Regions from separate parts of the Stenotrophomonas sp. 89682_Sma genome, predicted to be linked through region 2. Evidence: riboswitches for the same ligand, from Rfam matches in the RefSeq annotation. Region 2 holds a riboswitch; the other holds the start of a gene.
What was found. A riboswitch is a leader RNA that binds a small molecule or an ion and turns the genes downstream of it on or off. The one in region 2 is predicted to bind thiamine pyrophosphate.
Positions count from the first base shown of each region.

Region 1: it holds a riboswitch for thiamine pyrophosphate, as region 2 does, so the genes downstream of both, thiC (phosphomethylpyrimidine synthase ThiC) here and ACZK29_RS00950 (TonB-dependent receptor) in region 2, are expected to answer to the same signal.

Region 1 is NZ_CM151147.1:3,902,634-3,913,795, reverse strand. Features, by position in the region: gene ggt (gamma-glutamyltransferase) at 1-289, shown strand, start outside; gene ACZK29_RS18085 (BCCT family transporter) at 836-2,413, opposite strand; TPP riboswitch at 2,670-2,770, shown strand; gene thiC (phosphomethylpyrimidine synthase ThiC) at 2,852-4,696, shown strand; gene ACZK29_RS18075 (ion channel) at 4,812-5,483, shown strand; gene ACZK29_RS18070 (winged helix-turn-helix domain-containing protein) at 5,753-8,077, shown strand; gene ACZK29_RS18065 (helix-turn-helix transcriptional regulator) at 8,192-9,091, shown strand; gene ACZK29_RS18060 (TonB-dependent receptor plug domain-containing protein) at 9,141-11,162, shown strand, end outside.
Region 2 is NZ_CM151147.1:212,334-223,495, forward strand. Features, by position in the region: gene ACZK29_RS00935 (Dyp-type peroxidase) at 1-761, shown strand, start outside; gene ACZK29_RS00940 (hypothetical protein) at 847-1,263, shown strand; gene pnuC (nicotinamide riboside transporter PnuC) at 1,360-1,932, opposite strand; gene ACZK29_RS00950 (TonB-dependent receptor) at 1,941-4,130, opposite strand; TPP riboswitch at 4,201-4,296, opposite strand; gene ACZK29_RS00955 (phosphotransferase enzyme family protein) at 4,340-5,464, opposite strand; gene ACZK29_RS00960 (glycine zipper 2TM domain-containing protein) at 5,590-5,997, opposite strand; gene ACZK29_RS00965 (XVIPCD domain-containing protein) at 6,243-8,234, opposite strand; gene ACZK29_RS00970 (hypothetical protein) at 8,346-9,116, opposite strand; gene ACZK29_RS00975 (response regulator) at 9,495-10,133, opposite strand; gene ACZK29_RS00980 (ATP-binding protein) at 10,208-11,162, shown strand, end outside.

The sequences.
Region 1 (11,162 bases), 1.1 Mb from region 2:
GGTGGACTTCGGTATGAACCTGCAGGAGGCCGGTGACGCACCGCGCATCCAGCACGAGGGTTCCACCGAGCCGACCGGTCAGGCCACGGCGATGACCGACGGTGGCGAAGTGAATCTGGAAACCGGCTTCCCGTATGAGACGGTGCGTGCGTTGATGCGCAAGGGACATCGCATCGTGTTTGCCGATGGTCCGTATGGCGGATACCAGGCGATCATGCGCGATCCCGAGACTGGGGTTTACTACGGTGCTTCGGAGAGCCGCAAGGACGGGCAGGCGGCAGGGTATTGAGGTTTCCCGGCCACCGGGCTGAGCCCCCTCGCGGTTGATCGCCAGAGCAGTTTCATGCGCTGGGGCGTGCGGGTGGGAGTGTCGGGGGACGCCGTGAATACGTCCTTGTAGTCTTAGCCGCGCCATCCATGGCGCGGATACCCCCGCCACCCCCACCCGCACGCCCCCCGAAAACTTCCGTGCGCGTCAGCCACGGAAGAGAAAGAAGAAGATCAAAAGCAAAGGCAACAGCAACAGCCGAGCGCTGCGGTTGGATCCGTTTTCCAGAGGAAAACGGATCCAACCCCTTCGTGTTTTCCGATACACCTCATCCACGCATGGCGTGGAAAACCCACCGCCACCGGGAAATTGTCGGAGGCGGGGAGGGGGCCGATGGCGGGACCGTCCACGGCATGGATGCCGTGGCCGAGCCTACAGGGACGTACTTGCGGCGTGTCCCGCCATCGGCCTCCTTCCTGCCAGACCCTCAATGTCTCAGAGCCGCTTTTGAAGTTGTTGTTGCCGTTGCTTGAAAGAAGCGGTGCAGCCGCAGGCTGCAAAACCCCCTCAATCCTGATCGTGCGCGCGTGCCGCCTCCGCCTGGGTCTCCTCCTGCGCCGCCATCTCGCGTGCGATCCACGCATCGATCATGTGCCGCTGGCGCTGTGCCTGCCGCCGCTCGCGCGTGTACTCCTGGTCCAGCACCCGGTACAGCGACACCATCACCAGCACCATCAGCAACGCAAACGGTAGTGCGGCAATCGTGATCATGCCCTGCAGCGCGTCCAGGCCTCCGGCCAGCAGCAACGCTGCTGCAATCAACGCCACCGCAATGCCCCAGGCCAGCTTGCGCTTCAGCGGTGGGTCGCCGGCCTCGTCGGTGGACATGCTGGCCAGCACCAGCACCGCTGAATCGGCCGAAGTCACGAAGAAGATCATCAACAGCACCAGCGCGATGCACGACAGCAACAGCGGTAGCGGCATGCTGTCGAACAGTGTGAACAGCACCGTTTCGTAGCCATTGCCCAGCGCCTGCACCAGATCGGCGTGGCCGAAGATCTGTGCCCACAGCGCGGTGCCGCCGAACACCGCGAACCAGAAGAAGCCCAGCAGCGTCGGTGCGAGCACAACGCCGATCACGAACTCGCGCACGCTGCGGCCACGCGATATGCGCGCGATGAACGATCCCACGAACGGCGCCCACGAGATCCACCAGGCCCAGTAGAAAATCGTCCAGTCCGCCACCCAGGTGCTGCCGGAGAACGGTGACATGCGCAGGCTCATCGTCACCAGCTGGTTGAGGTAGGAGCCCAGCGTGGTGGTGAACGTATCAAAGATGAAACCGGTCGGCCCCAGCACCAGCAGAATGGCAGCCAGCAGAGCGGCCAACGCCAGGTTGAAGTTGGACAGCCATTTCACCCCGCGCTCCACGCCGCTGGCGGTGGAGGCCATGTACAGCACGAAAGCGACGGCGATGATGGTCATCTGCACCGCAACGGTGGCCTGCACGCCGAACACGCGCTCGATGCCGGCAGCGATCTGGATGGTACCGAAGCCGAGCGTGGTGGCGACACCAATCGCGGTGGCAACGACGGCGGCGATGTTGACCACCCGACCGATCCAGCCGCGGTGGTGACGGCCTATGATCGGTTGCAGCATGTCGCTGACCAGGCCACGTCCATTGCGGTTGAACTGGAACCAGGCCATTGCCAGGCCGATCAGCGCATAGATCGCCCACGGATGCAGGCCCCAGTGGAAGAACGCATAGCGCATCGATGCGCGCGCCGCATCCAGACTTTGTGGAGCCAGGCCCTCGGGCGGCTTGCTGAAATGCGAGATCGGTTCGGCAGCGCCCCAGAACACCAGGCCGATGCCCATGCCGGCAGCGAACAGCATCGACATCCAGCTGGCGCGGGAGAATTCGGGTTCGGCATCCTCGCCGCCGATGCGCAGGTTGCCGAAGCGGCCGAAGGCGAGGTACATCAGGAACACCAGCGCCAGGAACACCACCAGCAGGTACAGCCAGCCGACACTGCGGATGACTTCTGCCAGCATCGACTGGACCACTGCGTTGAAGGGGCCGGGGGCGATACCGGCAAGCAGCACCAGCAGCAGGACCAGTGCGATGGAAACGCGAAACACCATGAAGGAGCTTCTCCGATCAAGGGGATTGAGGGGAGCGAGCAAAGCTTGCGGCGAGGGGCCGGCGGCATGCAGCACGGACCGGGCAGGAGCCGCGAAGGCGGCGGGGATGCATCGGTCGCAGCGACGCGATGGGCGTGCACGTTACTGAATGCGACGTCATGGTTCTGTTAACGCCGGCCCTGCGATTGTTCAGTGGATCCACGCCTTGCCTGGGTGAGCGGTAAGGGAACTCAGTGCTTTCTATGCTCTAATGCGCAGCAAGAAGCGGGGGTACCGGGCCATGTGGCCACGGTTGAGACAGTCCCTTGGAACCTGATCCGGCTCATACCGGCGTAGGGAAGCTTTGCAATGCAACCGTGCCCGGACACCGCCCAAGGACCGTCCGTGCGGGGTGCAGTGCGCCGCCGCTTCGTCCCTGACCTTCCTGGACGATGCCCGATGAACGCACAGCTCTCCGCCCTGCAGCAACAGGCCCAGCAACTCTCCGCATCCGTGACCCGGCCCATTCCCGGCTCGCGCAAGATCCACGTGCCCGGTTCACGCCCGGATCTGCAGGTGCCGATGCGCGAGATCGCGCTGACCCGTACGCCGACGCTGTTCGGCGGCGAAGAGAATGCGCCGGTGACCGTTTACGACACGTCGGGCCCGTACACCGACCCGGAGGTGCGCATCGATCTGTCCGCCGGTTTGCCGGCACTGCGTCGCGGCTGGGTGGAAGAGCGCGGTGATACCGAGCAGCTTGAAGGACTGAGTTCTTCGTTCGGCCGCGATCGCGAGCATGACCCGAAGCTTGACGCGGTGCGTTTCCCCGCGCGCAGCCTGCCACGCCGTGCACGTGCCGGTGCCAACGTCACCCAGATGCATTACGCGCGCCGCGGCATCATCACGCCGGAAATGGAATTCGTCGCCATCCGCGAGAACCAGCGCCTGGACGCGATCCGCGATGCGGGCCTGCTGCAGCAGCACCCGGGCGAGGCCTTCGGTGCGTCGATCCAGAAAGTCATCACCCCGGAGTTCGTGCGCGACGAAATCGCCCGTGGCCGTGCGGTGCTGCCCAACAACGTCAACCACCCGGAAAGCGAGCCGATGATCATCGGCCGCAATTTCCTGACCAAGATCAACGCCAACATCGGCAACAGCGCGGTGTCTTCCGGCATCGCCGAGGAAGTGGAGAAGCTGGTGTGGGCGATCCGCTGGGGCGGTGACACGGTGATGGACCTGTCCACCGGCAAGCACATCCACGAGACGCGCGAATGGATCATCCGCAACTCGCCGGTGGCGATCGGTACCGTGCCGATCTACCAGGCCCTGGAGAAGGTTGACGGCCGCGCCGAGGCACTGACCTGGGAGATCTTCCGTGACACCCTGATCGAGCAGGCCGAGCAGGGCGTGGACTACTTCACCATCCACGCCGGCGTGCTGCTGCGCTACGTGCCGCTTACCGCCAAGCGTGTTACCGGCATCGTCAGCCGCGGCGGCTCGATCATGGCCAAGTGGTGCCTGGCGCACCACAAGGAGAACTTCCTCTACACGCATTTCGAAGACATCTGCGAAATCATGAAGGCCTACGACGTGACCTTCTCGCTCGGCGACGGGCTGCGCCCGGGTTGCATCGCTGATGCCAACGACGCGGCGCAGTTCGGCGAACTGGAAACGCTGGGTGAACTGACGAAGATCGCCTGGAAACACGATGTGCAGACCATGATCGAAGGCCCCGGCCACGTGCCGATGCAGCTGATCAAGGAAAACATGGACAAGCAGCTGCGCGAATGCGGCGAAGCGCCGTTCTACACGCTGGGCCCGCTGACGACCGACATCGCGCCGGGCTACGACCACATCACCAGTGCGATCGGCGCGGCGATGATCGGCTGGTTTGGCACGGCCATGCTCTGCTACGTGACGCCGAAGGAACACCTGGGCCTGCCCAACCGCCAGGACGTGCGCGACGGCATCATGGCTTACCGCATTGCCGCGCACGCGGCCGACCTGGCCAAGGGGCATCCGGGCGCACAGGTACGCGACAACGCGCTGAGCAAGGCGCGCTTCGAGTTCCGCTGGGAGGACCAGTTCCACCTGGGCCTGGATCCGGAAAAGGCCAAGGAATTCCACGACGAGACGCTGCCGAAGGACGCGCACAAGCTGGCCCACTTCTGCTCGATGTGCGGACCGCACTTCTGTTCGATGAAGATCACCCAGGACGTGCGCGACTACGCAGAGGCCGGCATGAAGGAGAAGTCGCAGGAGTTCCGTGCTGCCGGTGCCGAGGTCTACCACCAGGGATGATGCCGCACCGGTAGCGCCGGGCCATGCCCGGCGGGCGCAGCGGTCCAGGAAAAGCGCCGGGCGTGGCCCGGCGCGACCCGTTATGCTCCGGCCATTGCCCAGCGGAAAGGACGCCATGCCTGTTGCCTTGACCACCCGCTGGCTGGCCATCGCCCGCCGCCATCCTTCGGCCTGGCTCCTGGCCGCCCAGTTGATCGCGGTGCTGCTGTATCCCGCCCTCGATGACACCGCCGCTGGCCGCGCGGCGCTGGGCATGTTCGGCATGGCGGTGCTCGGCCTGGCGCTGTGGGTGGTCCAGCGCAGTCCGTTGGGAACCTGGTTGGCATTGCTGCTGGCCATTCCCTCGGTGGTGTTCTCGCTGGCAGGCGCCCTGCTGGACCGCAGTGCGCTGTTGACCACGGCGCAGCTGCTGGAAAGCCTGTTGTACTTCTATACGGCAGGGGCGTTGATCGCCTACATGCTGCAGGACCATCGAGTGACCCGCGACGAGCTGTTCGCGGCCGGTGCAACCTTCACCCTGCTGGCCTGGGGGTTCGCCTTTGCGTTCGCGGTGTGCCAGCAGTGGTATCCAGGCAGTTTCCAGGGCGCGACGGCTGGCCCCGAACGCAGCTGGATGGAGCTGCTTTATCTGAGCTTCAGCTTGTTGTCCGGAGTTGGATTGAGTGACGTCGTGCCGTTGCACCCGCAGGCACGGGCCTTGGTGATGCTCGAACAGTTCGCAGGCGTCATGTATATCGGCCTTGTGGTGTCGCGTCTGGTCGGATTGACCATGCTTCGGCGCATGTGAAAATGAACGCCAGATAAAAATTTCGCGCCCATAAGGGCGCGAATGGTGATGCAGATTATGTGAATGCGTCGGCGAGAGAGAGCCTGAGTGTCGACCCCGTCATAGGCGGGGTAACCGGCTTAGGCTAATATCCGGGGGCGTTATTGTTTTTGCGGTATGCGCCGATGCTTTGTGCGGAATCTGGCTTTTCGATGACCCTGTCCAGGGACGGTGGGGACGGTATTGCTGGTGAGCCCTGCCCAGGTCCCGTCCCTACTGTATAGCGGAAAATGAACAGCAGCGAACTCACGCCCATTGAGGCCGACCGCGTGCGGGTCGGCGACTGCGTCATTACCTTGTCCTCGCGTGAGGTCGAGGTTGAAGGCGCGCGCCGTCCGCGGCGGCTGACGCCGAAAGCGCTGGGCGTGCTGCGCGTGTTGATGCGTCAGCCTGGGCGCGTGGTCACCCGTGAAGAGCTGTTTGCCGAGGTCTGGCCCGATACGTTGCCGACCAATGACGTGCTGACCCAGGCCGTCACCCAGCTGCGCAAGGCGTTCGCCAACGACGACGACAACGGCCAGGCCTATATCGAGACCATCGCCAAGAGCGGTTATCGGCTGCTGGTACCAGTGCAGGCGCTGGAGGATCTTGAGCCGGTGCTGGACGCCGATGTGGTCGCAGAGGTCATGCCGGCGGTGGCCGGCGGCAGCGGGCATCCGCTCGCAGCCGTGCCGGCAGCGCCTTCACGCCGGCGTGGCTGGCGCCAGCTGCGCCGCCAGCTGTTGTGGGTGCTGGGCGTGATGATGCTGGCCGCGCTGCTGGTCATGGCCACATTGTTGCTGCGGCGCGGGCCGGAGCCGAGTTCACCGGTGGATGCAGCGGTCGAGAACGGCGTGCGGGTGATCGGCAGCCCGCAGCGTCCCTATCGCCTGATCACCGCTACCAGTGGTTTTGAAACCTATCCCACACTTTCGCCGGACGGCTCCCAGGTTGCCTACGAAGGCGCCAACGAGGATGGCGCCGGAGGTGGTGTGATCAAGGTGCAGACCTCGGGCAATGCGCCGGCCCGGCAGCTGGCACTACCGCCAAAGGGGGCCAGTGACCGTTTCCCGAGCTGGTCACCGGACGGGCGCGAGATCGCTTTTGCCCGCTTTGGAGCCGACGGCGGTTGCCAGGTGCTGATCGCCAGTGCCACTGGCGGCGGCGTGCGCCAGGCGACCCGTTGCGATGGAACCGAGCTGCTCAGCTTCGACTGGACACCGGATGGCCGCGGCCTGGTCTTTGGCAGCATGGTGGGCCGCTATGCCCATCGCGGTATCCGTGTGCTCGACCTGGCCAGCGGCCAGTGGCGGGCGTTGGACTACCCGGTCGATCAGGATGATTTTGACTACGCGCCACGCTACTCGCCCGACGGCAAGTGGCTGGTGTTCGTGCGCAATCCACAGATGGGCGACCTGTGGCGGATGCCGGCCGGAGGCGGTGAGCTGGAGCAGTTGACCAACGAATCCGCCGAACAGCGTGGCTGGGCTTGGCTGGGCGATGGGCGCAGCATCGTGTTCGGCCGGCGCGTGGACAGCGAGGTGCGGTTGTACTACCTGGACGTGGAGCGCCGCACCTTGCGTGATGCCGGCCTCGACGACGCACAGTGGCCTGCGGTGTCGCGCCACGGCGACGTGCTGGCCTTCGTTCACCGCCGTGCCCAGTTCGGCGTGTTCAAAGTGCCGATGGCCGGCGGCAGCGCCGAGCGGCTGTTCGCGTCCAGCGGGCGTGACGGGCAGCCGATGGCGGCGCCCGACGGTCGCCAGCTGGTCTTCACCTCCGATCGTTCCGGCAGTTTCGCGCTGTGGTGGGCGGACATGCAGCGGCCCGATTCACTGCGGCCGATCGAGGGCCTGCGCCCGGAGGGGCGGCAGGCGCCGGACTGGTCGGCCGACAGCCGCCAGCTGCTGGTGGTCGGGCGTGACGAGCATGGGCGTACCGTGGTCTACGAGATCGCCCCGCGCGACGAGCATCTGCAACCGCTGCCGGTTCCGGTCGATCAGCCGCTACAGGCCTTGTACGGGGCCACCCCGGAACAGCTGCTGGTAGTCGAGCGCGATGCAGAGCAGCGCACCCGGTTGAGCCTGTTTGATCGCAGCGTGACCCCCTGGCGCCGCCTGGCCAGTATCGACGGCGTCTCCCAGGCGCGTTTCGATCGGGGCGATGGCCGCGTGCTGTTCACCCGCCTGGCGTCCGGCGGCCTGTGGTCGGTGGATGCAGCACTGTCCCCGGCCAGCGTGCAGCAGGTCAGTGAAGACCGGCCCAGCCGATGGCGCTATCGCACCTGGACGGTGGCAGGCACCGGTGGCATCGGCTATCTCGGCAACTCGACCGAGTGCGGTACGACCTTGATCCATATCCAGGCCGGCACCGAAGCCCCCGAGCGCTGCCTGGACCGGCAGCGGCTCAGTGCGGGCAACGGCATCAGTGCCAGCGCCGATGGCCGGGATCTGTATGTCGCCCTGGCGGTCAGCGATGGTGCCGATATCGGCGTCATGCAGCTGCCCCGGTCGACGCCGGCACTGTTCCCGGCCTTTCTCAAGTCGTTGATCCTGAAGAAAAATATCTCTTCGTGATTTTTTCGTGGAGTTCTCGCCGCGAATTCGTGGCGATCTCGGCGGATTTTCCTGACGGGCTGACGCCTGATTAGGCAAAACGGAAGCCTGTATCAGGCAAACCCGTGGTGCCCCATGCGTCAACTCTCGCTGGCCGATCGTGGCCAAACCGTCTCCCTCGACAAGGCGCTCGACGATCTCGCGCCGACCTGCATGGGCGTGGCCCGGCTCGGCAGCCTGCAAACGGCAGGGTCAAGCTTCACGGTCTGGCTGCAGGTGCGGGGCAGTTCCTGGGTGGAAGCCAAGGAAGGGCGTTTCCGCCTGCGCCATGGCGAGTGGATTGCCTTCGAGAAGGAGTCGCGCCCGTTGGTGCAGGCCGGCCGTAACGGACTGTGCGTGGGCCTCAGCCTGAATGCGGAGGCGATGCGGGTGCTGTCCGAGATGGCCGACTGTGGCCTGTATGCCGGTCGTGGTCGCATGGGCCGCGGCGACGCCCGCGTTGCCCTGCGCCTGTGGCGCGATGCGCTCGACAGCGGCCTGCCAGCGCAGGCGCTGCGCCCGCTGTTGTTGCATCTGGCCGGCCTGCAGCGTGACCTTGCCGACAACGTACAGCGCTGCCCCGGTCGCTCACGCAGCCGCAAGCGCCAGGTGTTCGGCCGCATGCAGCGCGCCCGTCTCTATCTGGAGGGCAACAGCCACCGCGTGGTGCGGATCGGCGAGCTGGCCGAGCTGACCAACTTCTCCAGCTGGTACCTCTCCAAGACCTTCCAGAGCCTGTATGAAGAGAGCCCCCAGTCGCTTTCGGCACGGTTGCGCCTGGAGCGGGCCGCCGATCTGCTGCGCGACACCGACATGATGGTGGGCGAGGTCGCCGCAGCCAGCGGATTCGACAACTGCTGCAGCTTCGCGCGGGCCTTCCGCGCCCGTTATGGACAGTCTGCTTCCCGGTTCAGGGAAAACGGCGGCTTGCTCCCGCCACACTCTGCAAAGTCTCCGGTTGGGTCGCGCAAATACAGCATCGCAACGCAATCGTAACGTGCTGGAGCGTTTTAACACGCTACTAACACGTACCTTGGAGAGATTGATGAACGTTCGCACCCCTGCCGTGCGGCTGGGCCTGCTGCCCGCCGGCATTGCGCTGGCGCTGGCACCGGCATTTGCTTCCGCACAGGAAGCCAGTGCCCCGACCACCCTTGATCGCCTGGAAGTCACCGGCTCCCGCATCCGCTCGGTGGATGTGGAAACCTCCCAGCCGGTCCTCACCGTAAGCCATGAGGACATCCAGCGTTCGGGCCTGGTCAGCGTCGGCGACCTGCTGCAGAACCTGTCCGTGGCAGGCACCCAGACCTTCAGCAAGGCGGCCGTGCTGGCGTCCAACCCGGAACAGGGCGGCCAGTACGTCAGCCTGTACAACCTGGGTGAGCAGCGCACGCTGGTGCTGGTCAACGGCAAGCGCTGGAGCACCAGCCTGGCCGGCTTCACCGACATGTCGACCATCCCGACCTCGCTGATCGAGCGCATTGAAGTCCTGAAGGACGGCGCCTCGGCGATCTACGGTTCCGACGCCATCTCCGGCGTGGTCAACATCATCCTGCGCAAGAACTTCGACGGCGCCGAGGCCAGTGCCTATTACGGCCAGAACAGCCACGGCGACGGTGCCAAGACCCAGTACAGCCTGACCCTGGGTGCCAGCGGCGAGCGTTCCTCGATCGTCTTCGGCGCCAACTACACCAAGGAAGATCCGGTGTGGGCCAAGGACCGTGGCCTGACCCGCTACACCTATGGCCAGGGCCATCCGAAGGATGGCCTGAGCCCGGCCGGCCCGTGGGGCCGCTTCACCGATCCGCGCGCTGCCGGTACCCCGGGTGCGGGCGAGTACAACGAAGATGGTGACTGGGAACCCACCACCTGGGTGGTCAACCACACCGGTTCGTGGAACACCCCGGTGGGCGTGGGTCAGCCGTCCAACAGCATGGACAACTACCACCCCATCAACACCGACGACTACTACAACGCCTCGCAGCAGATGATGCTGAACCAGGGCGGTGAGTCGAAGTCGATGTTCACCTCGGCCAGCTACGACATCAACGACAACCTGCGTCTGAAGTCGACGGCGATGTACTCCGAGCGCGATTCCAAGCGCCAGATCGCCGGCTACCCGCTGACCGGCGCCTCGCAGCCGACCTTCCCGGTCGCGATCAGCAAGGACAGCATCTACAACCCGATGGGCAACTGGGCCAACCCGGGTGCCGGCGTTGATCTCACCAGCTGGGGCCGCCGCATCTTCGAGCTGCCGCGCGTTACCCAGAACAATGTGAAGTCGCTGCACTTCGATGCGGCCCTGGAAGGCAACTTCGACTTCAACAACCGTCCGTTCGACTGGGATGTGGGCATCAACTACAACCAGTACGACGTGACCCAGACCAGCACCGGCAACATCAACCTGCTGGCACTGAAGAATGCGCTGGGCCCGTCGTTCATCAACAGCAGCGGTGTTGCCCAGTGCGGTACGGCTGCCAACCCGATCGACCTGGGCATCGGCCCGGGCCGCTGCACCCCGTTCGACCTGCTGGGCGGCGCCAGCGCCGCGACCCCGGATGCATTGAAGTACATCAACACCCTGCTGAACTCGACCGGCCAGAGCAAGAGCAAGCAGTACTTCGCCAACATCACCGGTTCGCTGTTCGACATGCCGGGCAACGCGGGCGAGTTCGCTTTCGCTGCTGGCTATGAGCACCGCGAAGTGTCGGGCTACGACCATCCGGACGCACTGTCGGCCGCCGGTTACACCACCGACCTGGCCGCACAGCCGACCGAAGGCAAGTACAAGACCAACGAGTTCTACCTGGAACTGATGGTGCCGCTGCTGCGTGACCTGCCGGGTGCCAAGGAGCTGTCGCTGGATGTCGCCAGCCGCTACTCGGACTACGACAAGTTCGGCAACACGATCAACAGCAAGTTCAGCGTGACCTGGAAGCCGATCGACGACCTGCTGGTGCGTGCGACCTACGGCGAGGGCTTCCGTGCCCCGACCCTGAGCGATACCTTCGGTGGCGGCTCGCAGACCTTCGACAACTTCACCGATCCGTGTGATGCCGTGTTCGGC
Region 2 (11,162 bases):
GCAACGTGGCCATCGGCCACCGCGTGTGGCAGCCGCTGGTCGGCACCACGCCGCCGCGTGAGCTGCAGCCGTTCCGCGAGATCAAGGGCGCGACCCACACCGCCGTATCCACGCCCGGCGACCTGCTGTATCACATCCGCGCACGCACGATGGACCTGATCGTGGCGTTCGAGCGCAACCTGCTGATGGCCTTTGGCGATGCGGTGGAGACGGTCGATGACGTGGCCGGCTTCCGCTACTTCGATGGCCGCGACCTGCTCGATTTCGTCGACGGCACCGCCAATCCGGAAGGGCTGTCGCTGCCCGAAGCCACCATCGTGGGCGAGGAAGACCCGGAGCATGCCGGCGGCAGCTACGTGGTGGTGCAGAAGTACCTGCACAATCTTGATGCCTGGCGCGCACAGAAGACCGAAGCGCAGGAAGCGATCATCGGCCGCACCAAGCACGACAACATCGAGCTGGATGACGCACCGGCGGATGCGCAGAAGTCGCACAAGACGCTGTGCACCATCGAGGATGCCGACGGCGAGCACGAGATCCTGCGCGACAACATGCCGTTCGCCAATCCGGGCCGTGGCGAGTACGGCACCTACTTCATTGGTTACACCCGCCGCCTGTGGGTGATCGAGAAGATGCTGGAGCGCATGTTCATCGGCAATCCCGCGCCGCTGCACGACCGCATCCTCGATTTCTCCACCGCAACCACCGGCGTGACCTTCTTCGCGCCCTCGCGCAAAGTGCTGGCCGACCTGGGCGATTGATCGCGCTGGGCAGCGGCGACCGCCATCTGCCTGTCATCTACCGCCCCGACCATCTGCTGTTGGATGCGAGTGCAGGAGGCAGGCGATGACGATGGCAAGGAACACAACCGGCGCACGCCGCTGGTGGCGGCCGCTGGCCGCGTTGTTCGGTGCGCTGGCACTGGGGAGCGCCGCTGTGTCCGCACAGGAAGCCCCTGCGCACTGGATGGCCTACGCCACCGCCGTGGGTGGCCAACTGCAGCAGCGCCTGCAGCAGGAGCAGGACCCGCAGGCGCAGCGCGTGCTGGAATGGCTGCAGGCACACCCGGACACGCCCACGCCGCTGCAGGTGAGCGTGTGGATCGCGGCGGATGGCCGTATCTCGAAACTGGAATTCGACAGCCTGGGTGACGCCCGGGTCGACGCCGACCTGCGCGCGACGCTGCAGGCGGCGCCGCTGCAGGCCGCACCGCCTGCCGACATGCGCCAGCCGCTGCGGTTGGGTCTGGTGCTTGACCGGTAGATCCACGCCATGCGTGGATGGGCCTACCGGTGATCCTTCAGCCACGCATGGCGTGGCTCTACTGTGCATGGCCAGCGCACAGCCCGGCCATCCGCATCAACGCACCGGCGCCACCTGCGGTTCACGCGCGGCCGCACTCCATGCGCGCAGGCCGAACACGGCCAGGCCGAGGAAGAACACGTACAGCGCGGCGGTCACGTGCAGCGACTTGAACAGGTACGCACCCACGTAGACCACGTCCACCGCGATCCACACCCACCAGCAGGCCACGTGGCGGCGCGCCTGCCACCACTGGCCGACCAGGCTCAGCGAGGTCAGCATCGCGTCCAGCCAGGGCAGTGCGGCATCGGTGAAGGTGTGCATGGCCGCACCCAGCGCCACGCCACCACACAGGCCGATGGCCAGGTCGCGCAGCAGCTTGCCGCGCGCCAGCGGCACGATGCGGATGCTGCCCTCATCGACGGCATGCTGCCGCCAGTTGAGCCAGCCGTAGACCAGGAAGCCACCGAAGGCGACCTGCAGCAGGGTATCCGAGTACAGCTTGGCCTCGGCGAACACCAGCCCGTACAGCGTCACCGACAGCAGGCCCACCGGCCACGCCGCCAGCCGGCGCCGGGCCATCAGCCAGACGCCGAGCACACTGAACAGTGCGGCGGTCCACTCCAGCATCACGCCGCTCACAGCGCGAACGTCACCGACAGGCGGGCCTGTCGCGGTGCGCCGGGGAACAGGTAGTAGTCACCGCCGCTGCTGCCGGTATCGCGCCAGTAGAAGCGGTTGAACACGTTGTCCACCGACAGGTTCCAGGTCACCGCACGCTCGTGCAGGCGATGCTGGAAGCGCAGGCCAGCATCGAACACCGAGTAGTCCGGTGCGCGCACGCCGCCGTCGGCACGTGCGACGTTGGCACCGGCATAGCGCCAGCCGCCGGTGACATCCAGGCCCTGCACGAACGGCAGCGCGTAGGCCACGTGCACGCTGGCCCGTACCTTCGGCACGTTCACCAGCTGATGGCCTTCATAGGCCGGCGTGCCGGTATCGCGCGCGCGCGCCTGCAGCACGCTGGCGCTGGCGACGATCTGCAGCGCGTCGGTCAGCTGCCCATTGGCGGTCAGCTCCAGGCCGGTGTGGGTCTGCGTGCCTTCCTCGACGAAGGTGTAGCCGAGGTCGCTGCTGTCGGGCTTGGCGTACTGGTACGGCTGCGAGATGCGGAACACGGCTGCGCCCAGGGTCAGCGCCTCGACCGGCACGTACTTCACGCCCACCTCCAGCTGGCGCGACTGCACCGACGGCAGGAAGGTGTCGGCATTGCTGGTCCAGAACGGCGCTTCCTGGCCCAGTGAAATACCGCGCACGTAGCTGGCATAGGCGTTGAGCTGGTCGGTGGCCTTCCATACCACGGCGGTCTGCGGCAGGAACCGCGACAGGCGGCTGTGCCGCTGCGGGGTGCCACGCTTGTCATAGGCACGCTCATCGAGGCGCACGAAGCGGCCACCGGCCAGCCACTGCCAGTCATCGCCGAAGCTGATCCGGTCCAGCGCGAAGAACGCGGTCTGGCGGCTGTCCAGGCGACGTGCGGACGGTCCCGGCATCTTCGGCGACGGCTCAAACACCGGCACAGGTGTTTCGTGGATGTTGCTGGTGCCGACGTACTCGTTGACGCTCGGGCGCTTGTCCACGGTGCGGCGGAAGTAGTCGGCACCGAGGGTCAGCTCGTGGCCGATGCTGGCGGTCTCGAAGCGGCCACGCAGTTCGGCGCGCGCCTGCTGGTTGCGGCGGGTATCGTCCGGGCTGCGGTAGTCGTAGACGTCGTAGTCGCCGTTGGGAGCGAAGTAATTGCCCGGCACGCTGCCATCGGCGCACTGCGTGGCGTAGTAGCAACCGTAGGCGAAGGCGACGTTGTCATCGATCACCGAGCGGCTGTGGCCAACCGACACGCGGGACTGCCAGGCGTCGTTGAAATCGTAGGTGTGCAGGGCGGTGATGTTGGTGCTGGCGATATCCACCGGACGCTGCCACGGCTGGTAACCCAGCAGGTGTTCGCGGTCGACACCGCGCGGCAGGTCGCGCGCGCCCAGCAGCTGGTAGCCGGACACCGAGCGCTGCGAGCTGGTCTGGTAATTGGCATCCACTTCCAGCTTGCCGCGTTCGCCGATCAGCCAGTCGGCCGCGAGCGAGTAGAAGTTGCGGCGGCCATCGGCGTGCTCGACATAGGAATCGCTGGAATCCCACGCGGCATTCAGGCGCAGGCCGAAACGCGGGCTGATCCAGTGGCCGACATCGACGGCGACGTAGCGCGAGCCTTCCGAATCGGTACCGAGCGTGGCGGTGCGCACTTCGGCCGGGCGCTTGCCGATGTAGTTGATGATGCCGCCGGGCGCCATCACGCCTGCGGCCAGGCCGGCTTCACCCTTGAGGATCTCCACCGACTGCACGTTCTCCAGCGCCAGGCGCTGTTCGCCGGCGATGGACAGGCCGTTGAAGCGGTAGCCGGTGGCGGCGTCCAGTGCAAAGCCACGGATGGCGATGTTCTGGTAGTAGCCCACCGGCGCATACGCATCACCCAGCGAGGCATCGTTGCTGGCCAGCTCGGACAGCGAACGCACCTGGCGGCGGTCGAGGTAATCGCGCTCGAGCACGTTCACCGACGCCGGCGTGTCCTTCCAGCTTCCACCACCGAAGGCATTCACGCGCGAGGTATCGGCTTTCGGTTTGCCGGCCTCCACGCGCACCGCCGCCAGTTCGGTCGGCGAGCGTTCGGCACCGGTGGCAGTCGCGTCGGTGGCAGCGTCGGCCTCGCGGGCATGCAGCGGCAGCGCGGCGCAGAGGGCGAGGGAGAGCAGGGTGGGGCGCAGGCAGCGGTTCATTCGGTTCGTCTTCGGACAACAAGGGAGACGAAGCGACGGCGCGCAGGTGCACCGGCCCATGACGGGGGTGTGGCTGCGGCTCAAAGCTCCCTACGCCGGTGCAAACCGGATCAGGTTCCAAGGGACTCTCTCAGCCTGGCAGATCCAGGCACCCCCGCTTCAGGTGACCATTTCACTACAAATGGTACGGATTTGCGAGCCGGCGTCCTTCAGGCTGCCGCGTGCAGCGCCTGCAGCAGTGCCTGTCCCGGCGCGCTGTGGAACCACGCCGGATGCCCCAGCATGAAGGGCTGCCACGCCACGTCGGCATTCGCGGTCGAGCCGGTGACGCCTTCGAAGTACTCCACTTCGGACAGTGCGAAGTCGAAATGGACCATCGGCAGCAGGTCGGCCAGCAGGTGCACGCGTGCCGCCGACAGCGGCAGTACCTGGCGGTAGCCGTCGAGCAGGGCCAGCGCGATATCGATGCGCACCGCCTCCATGCCGCGCTCCAGCTCCAGCCACGCCACGGCGTTGCGCTCGATCGCGGTGGCGAGGTCGAACAGGGCGCTGGTGGGCGAAGCCAGGCCGAAATCCAGCACGGTGCTGACCCGCCCGTCGCGCCACAGCAGGTTGGAGACATGCCAGTCGTTGTGCGCCCACAGCCGTGGCTCGTCGCGCAGGCGCTCGGCCAGGCCGGTGTGCCACGGCAGTACCTCGCGCTGCAGCTGCGCTTCCCATGGAATGCGCGCGAGATAGCGGGCCAGGCCAGGGCGCTCGTGCAGCCCTGCCTTGATTGCGGCGATCGGATCGTCGGCGCGGATCAGGTCGTCGCGCGCGACCAGCAGGTGGGTGCTGCGCTGGGGCGCGTGGTAGCTGGCGGCGACGCGGTGCAGCTGGGCCAGCATGCGCCCGGCTTCGCGGGCCTGCGCGGCATCGGTCAACAGTGACCACGACACAGCATCGCGGTACAGGTCCTCGCCGACGCCAATCGCATGCAGCTCGAAGGTCCATTCGCCATGCTCGACGGCGCTGTGGCCATCGGCCGCGGCCAGCACCTGCACCACCGGCACGCCCGCTGCGGCGAGATGGGCGATGAAGCGATGCTCTTCTTCCAGGCAGGCCGCGCTGCGCACGCTGTGGTGATGGCGCTTGACGAACACCGCGCCGTCCTCGCCGCCGACGATGGCAGCGGCCGACAGCGGCCGTGGGCTGTGCCAGCGGGGCTGGCTGTGTTCGTCCAGCTGAGGGTAGCGCTGGCGCAGCCACGCAATGTCCGCCGCGCTGATCGGTGGCCAGTCGGCAGCAACCTCGTCGTTGTTGAGGCCCTGCACGCGGTGGGAGGAAGACGTCATGCCGAAGCCCCAGTGGGGAAAGTCACATCCAAGGCTGCGCATTCAACGCCATGCACGCGGCCAACGCAAACGGGCGGGTCATCGACCCGCCCGTCCGTGCATCGGCATGGGAGATGCCGCGCTGCTTACCAGCCGCGATGGCGACCGCGATCGTGGTAGTAGCGGTTGTCGTAGTAGCGCTCGCGCTGCCAGCGACGGTCGTCACCGCGGTCGTAGTAGCCGCTGCGGTAGTAGCCACGGTCGTAACGGCGATCATAGCGGTCGTCGTAACGACGATTGTCGTAGTAACGACGGTCGCGGCGGTCGGAGGTGGTCAGGTTGCCGATCGCGCCGCCGGCCACGGCACCACCGACGGTGGCCGCAGGATCGCCGTTGGAGAGCAGGTTGCCGGCCACGCCACCGACCACGGCGCCGACCAGGGTGCGCTTGTCCTTCCTCGACATCGCGCTGGCATCGCTGACCACGGCGACACCGGCAACCAGTGCCAGGGCCATCGCCAGACCACGGAAGCTGAGTGTGGAAGTACTGAGCATGTTCGTTCTCCTGAGAGGTGCATGCCACGCTGGGCAGGGAGGGCGCGGGCGCCCCGGCTGCCGTGGAGACCACGCTGGCGTTCCAACATTGCCGGAACATTGCCTGGCCCACCGTGCGGCTTGCGCATTCATCTAGCGGCAGGCGGCATGAAGCAAGGCTGAAAGCGGCCTCGGCCGCTCAGCTGGCAGAAAGGGAAAAGGCCACGCGGACGTGGCCCTCCCTTCTCTGCCAAGGCGCTGCGGGCTTAGACGCCCATCGCCTTCTGCGTCTGGCGGGCCTGTTCCTGCTGCGCGTCCTGCTGCTGGTGCAGCACGTTCGGCGCGCCCTGCACGGCACCGCTGCTGAGCGCGATGCTCTGCTCGCTGGCGGCGCGGGTCTCCACCGCGACACGGCTGGCCGCCGGGTCACCGATCGTGCCCTGCACGGCAAACAGGCGTTCACCGTTCGGGCTGGGCACCACCGAGTCGATGCGCTGCAGGCCGGCGGCGTGGGCTTCCCTGGTCAGGGCCGCTGCGGTGCTTTCCAGCGCGTGGCGATCCTTGAAGGTGCCCGCCGGCATCAGCTCCAGCCCCTTGCTGGCCTGGATGAACAGCGGATTGCGCGGGTGCCGCTCGTCGTTCAGCAGCGGGCGCTCGCGAGCCTCCCTGATCGCCTCCAGGGTCTTCGCGCCGACGACGCCGTCAGCGACCAGCCCGTTGTCCTTCTGCAGCTGGCGCACCGCCGCGTCGGTGTTGCGGCCGAAGCGGCCATCCTCGACCAGCGGCTTGCCATCGGCCCCGACGTAGCCCAGGTGGCCCAGCTGCTCCTGCACCGTGCGCACGCCCTCGCTGTGTGCGCCCTGCTTGTACAGTTCGGCGTGCGGGGTGGCAGCGGCCTTGTGCTCGGCGGCAGGCTTGCCCTGGGTCTGCTCATGCGACTGGGTGCGGCTTTCCAGCAGGTCGCGCGCCTTGGACAGCGGATCGGAGGCGTACAGCTTCCAGTTCGGGTGGTCCTTCACCTGCTTGAGGTAGTCCTCGACGGGCATGGTGTGCACGCCTTTGCTGCCGGTGGACTGGCTGATCAGCAGCTTGTCGGTGTTGGGGTCGCGCACCACCATCACGATGTGGTCGATGCCGTTCCAGTGCTCATGGCGGGTCCTGGCCGTATCCAGGCCGATGATCATGCCTTCCTTCAGCGCATCCGGCTTCAGGATCGCGTCCCGGTCCAGCAGCACGCCGGACTGGTCGAACGCCTTGCGCACGATGCCGCCGGAACCCAGGTTGCCCAGGTCGATGCGATCGGCCTTGCTGAACACCGCATGCCCGGCCTTCTGGTTGATCTCGTCCATGGTCCGGTTCTGCAGCGTGCCGACCCAGCCGGAACAGTCGATGTAACCCTGCTCAACGTTCTTGCCGGTCTTGCCCGGTACGTACAGCGCGTGACCCGGAATGTTGATGGCGTACTTCACGTGGTCGTACTTCACGCCGGCCTCGTAGGCGGCCTGCAGTTCGATGCCCGGCTTCGGTGCGGCAGCCGCCGCTGCGGTTGCCGCCAGCGTGGCTGCACCCGCCGCCACGGCTGCGCTGGCCTGTGCAGGCGCTGCCGGGGTCTGGCCCTGGCCCTGCGCCACGGCCTGCGGTTCGATGTTCTTTTCCGGAATGCTGATCGCCGCGTACTTGTGGATGTAGTAGCTGGAGAACGTCCGCGCCAGGTCGCCATCGTTCATGCCGCGCATCTCGGCCAAGGTGTGGCCGGTCAGCGCTTTCACGTCGGAACCGATCTGGTTCAGCACGTTGCGGCGCATGTTGATCTCTTCGCCGTGGCTGTTGCGGACCACGCCGAAGGTGCCGGTGGCAATGGCGGTCTGTACCGAGCCATAGCCGGCGCTGCCCTGCTGGTGGGCCAGGTACAGGTCCAGGCCGGTCGGTGTGTCGCCTCCGGACAGGTACGAGTGGCCGGTGCGCTCATTGCGGCGCGCCATCGATGCCAGGTTGTCCTGGTACATCTGCGCGGCGGCCTCGGTGTTGCGGGTCGGGTCGAATTCGTGGCCGGTCAGGTGGTACTGGCGGGCCGAGCCGGGCACGAACTGGAACAGGCCCTTGGCGCCGGTCGAGGTGTTGTGGGCGCGCTCGTTGAAGGTGCCGCCAGTCTCGATGTGCGCGAAGCGCATGAAGTCATCGACCGGAATGCCTTTCTGCCGGGCGACCTGCTCGACGATGTCCAGGACTTCCTTTCTGCTGTAGTCATGCTGTGCCATGACGTTTTCCTCGGGGTTGATGGAGCGGCGCATGCCGCGAATCGCCAACCGGACTCATCCGTGAGTCAAGAACATGTCGGTCAACAGGAAACCCGCGCGTGGCGGGTGCTATCAGGGCGCGACGTACTGCTGGGTCGCGCTGTCGAAGGTGTAGTGCACGGCGTCGCCGGCGCCCAGCGCACGGGTCTTGCCGGGGCCTTCGATGGTGGTGCCCTTGAAGGTCACGGTCAGTCGCGGCAGGCCGTTGCCGTCGGCAGCGAAGGCCAGTTCGCCATCGCTGTCGGTGCAGGGCATCACGTTGCCTTCGTCGCAGGCGGCGCTGTTGTCCTCGCCCGTACGCACCGAGCCGACATAGCGCCAGACCTTGCTGTCCACGTCGTCTTCGCTGCGCTTGGGGTTGAACAGCAGCAGTGCATAGCCGGTGCTGCTGATGCCGCGGTCGAAGCTGCTGGTCGGCACCGCCAGCAGCAGGCGACCGTCGGCGGTGCGATGTTCAAGCGGCTTGCGCCGGGTATCGACATCGTCGGCCTTGTCGTACGCGCCCAGCGCGCCGATGGTCCATTCCTGGCCACGGAACTTCCATGGCTTCTTGGCGTCCGCGCCGGCCAGCACGAAGGTGGCCTCGGCGAGGTTGGCGCGGTCATCCGGACCGGCCGGCGTCTGCTCGCCCGGCTTGCCGTAGTGCTCGCGGGTATCCCAGGAGAAACCCGTGTAATACGTGGTGCCATCGAGGGTGAAGGTGTGGCCGAACCAGAAGGTCGCCACGCTGCCGTTCTGGACCTCGTAGGAGGTCGCGCCATCACCGTCCACCTGGTAGGTGAAATACATCACGGTCGGCGCGTCGGGCGGGGTGACGGCGGTGTCGGGAGAGGTGTTCTGCATCGGGGCAACATCCTGTCGGGGCGCATCGGCAGCCTGCACGGGAGCGCCAGGCTGGGAGGACGAGGGGGCCGGATCGGCGGCGCTGCAGGCCGCAGCGGAAAGAGAGACGAGCAGGCACGCCGCGAATGCGCGCAGGGGCCGCAACGGCAGGGTCCAACATGGCTCGGGGGGGTGATGCATGCGCCTCTCCATGGTCAGCGTTGCCGGGCCAGACGGCCGGCAGGAAACCGCACCCCATCCACCTGGGACGGGAGCGAGGACATGAGCCGGTCGATTCCTTCGACCTCGCATTGAGAACCCATGCCGCATCATCTTGGCACAGAACGGCGGCCGGTCAAAGAGGGCGGGGACAGATGCCCTCGCAGTGTGATCTGGTCCTCAGATCTTGCCGTCGCGCAGGTAGTCGAACAGTTCGGCGTCGCCCTTCAGGCCCAGCTTGAGCATGGCGTCGCCCTTCTGTCGGCTGATGGTGCTGACGCTCTTGTGCAGCTGCAGCGAGATCTCCTTCACCGTCATGCCGGTGCCGAGCAGCCGCAGCACTTCCACCTCGCGTGGCGACAACGGCTTGCCGTCGCCCTCGCGCATGCGCCAGCTGCCCGCAGCCTCGACCCGCTCACGCAGGCTCCGGCTGATGTAGTGCTGGCCCCGATAGACCGTCTGGATGGCCTGCGGCAGTTCGTCCATCGACGAGCTCTTGTCGACCAGGCCGAGCACACCGCTGTCGAGCACCATGCGCAGGATCGCCAGGTTGTTGGAGACGCTGAGCATCAGCACCGGCAGGTCGGGGAAGCGGCGGCGGATCATGCCGATCATGGCGAAGCCATCGGCCTGTGGGCTGCCCGGCATGGAATAGTCGGTCACCAGCAGGTCGCAGGGCTGGGTGCCGAGCAGGGCCATCAGCGCCTGCGCGCTGTCGGCCTCGCCGACCACGCGGCCGGCCCCGCTCGATTCGATGACGGCGCGGGTACCGATACGGACCACGGGGTGGTCGTCTGCGATGATGATGCGCAAGCTCATGCTCTAGTATGGCCACCGGGCAAGCCGGACCGCGACCATCGCGGCCCTGTCAGGATTCTAGGAGATCGACGCCGATGCGTAGCTGGGCTGTTCGCGGGCTGGTCCTGCTGCTGGCCGTGCTGGTGCTGCCCGTGGCGCTGGCACAGGCGGTGCCTGGGCTGTTGCCGCTCAGCCCCCTGCAGCGCGAGTACCTCGCCGCCCATCCAAGCATCGTCGTGGGCCAGTATGACAGCGGCTGGCCGCCGTTCGAGTCCCTCCGTGATGGCCAGCAGGTTGGCCTGGGGCCGGATTATCTGTCGCTTCTTGCCCGTCAGTTGGGCGTGAAGGTTGAGGCCCGGCGTTATACCGACTGGACTTCCGTGCTGGATGCGGCCTGTCGTGGCGAGATCGACGTGGTAATGAATGTCGGTCTCAGCGCCGACCGCACCCGGTGCATGGTCTACACCGCTGCCTATGGCGAGGCGCCGTTGGCGCTGGTGGGGAGGCCAGGCGATCTGCGAGCTTCGAACATGCCCGACCTGGACGGATTGCGGGTGGTCATCGAGCAGGATTTCCTGACCGGCCCGCAGGTGCGGGCACGTTTCCCACGTGCGGTGCAGCTTGTCGCAAACAGCTCGTTGGCTGCGCTGCAGATGGTCAGAGACGACAAAGCTGATGTCTACATAGGCAATGCCTACGTTGCCACCGAACTGATCGCACGCGAGCGCCTGCAGGGTGTCGTCCTGCTGCGTCCGAGCGACCTGCCCCCCGAACGTCTGCACTTCGGCGTTCCCAACAGCAAGCAACCGCTGGCCGAAGCGCTGGACCTGGCGCTGGCCGCGACCAGCCAAGCCCAGCGCGATGCACTGGCACAACGCTGGCTGCCCCCGCCGCAGTGGTCGGCATCGGCGCAGCTGGCGCTGAGCCAGGCCGAGAAGCGGGTTCTGCAACAGCCGTTGAAGATCGGCTTCGCGCCGAACGCCGCCCCACTGTCGTTCGCCGACGAGGATGGCAGGCCCAGCGGCCTGGCCAGCGAGTACCTGGCGCGGC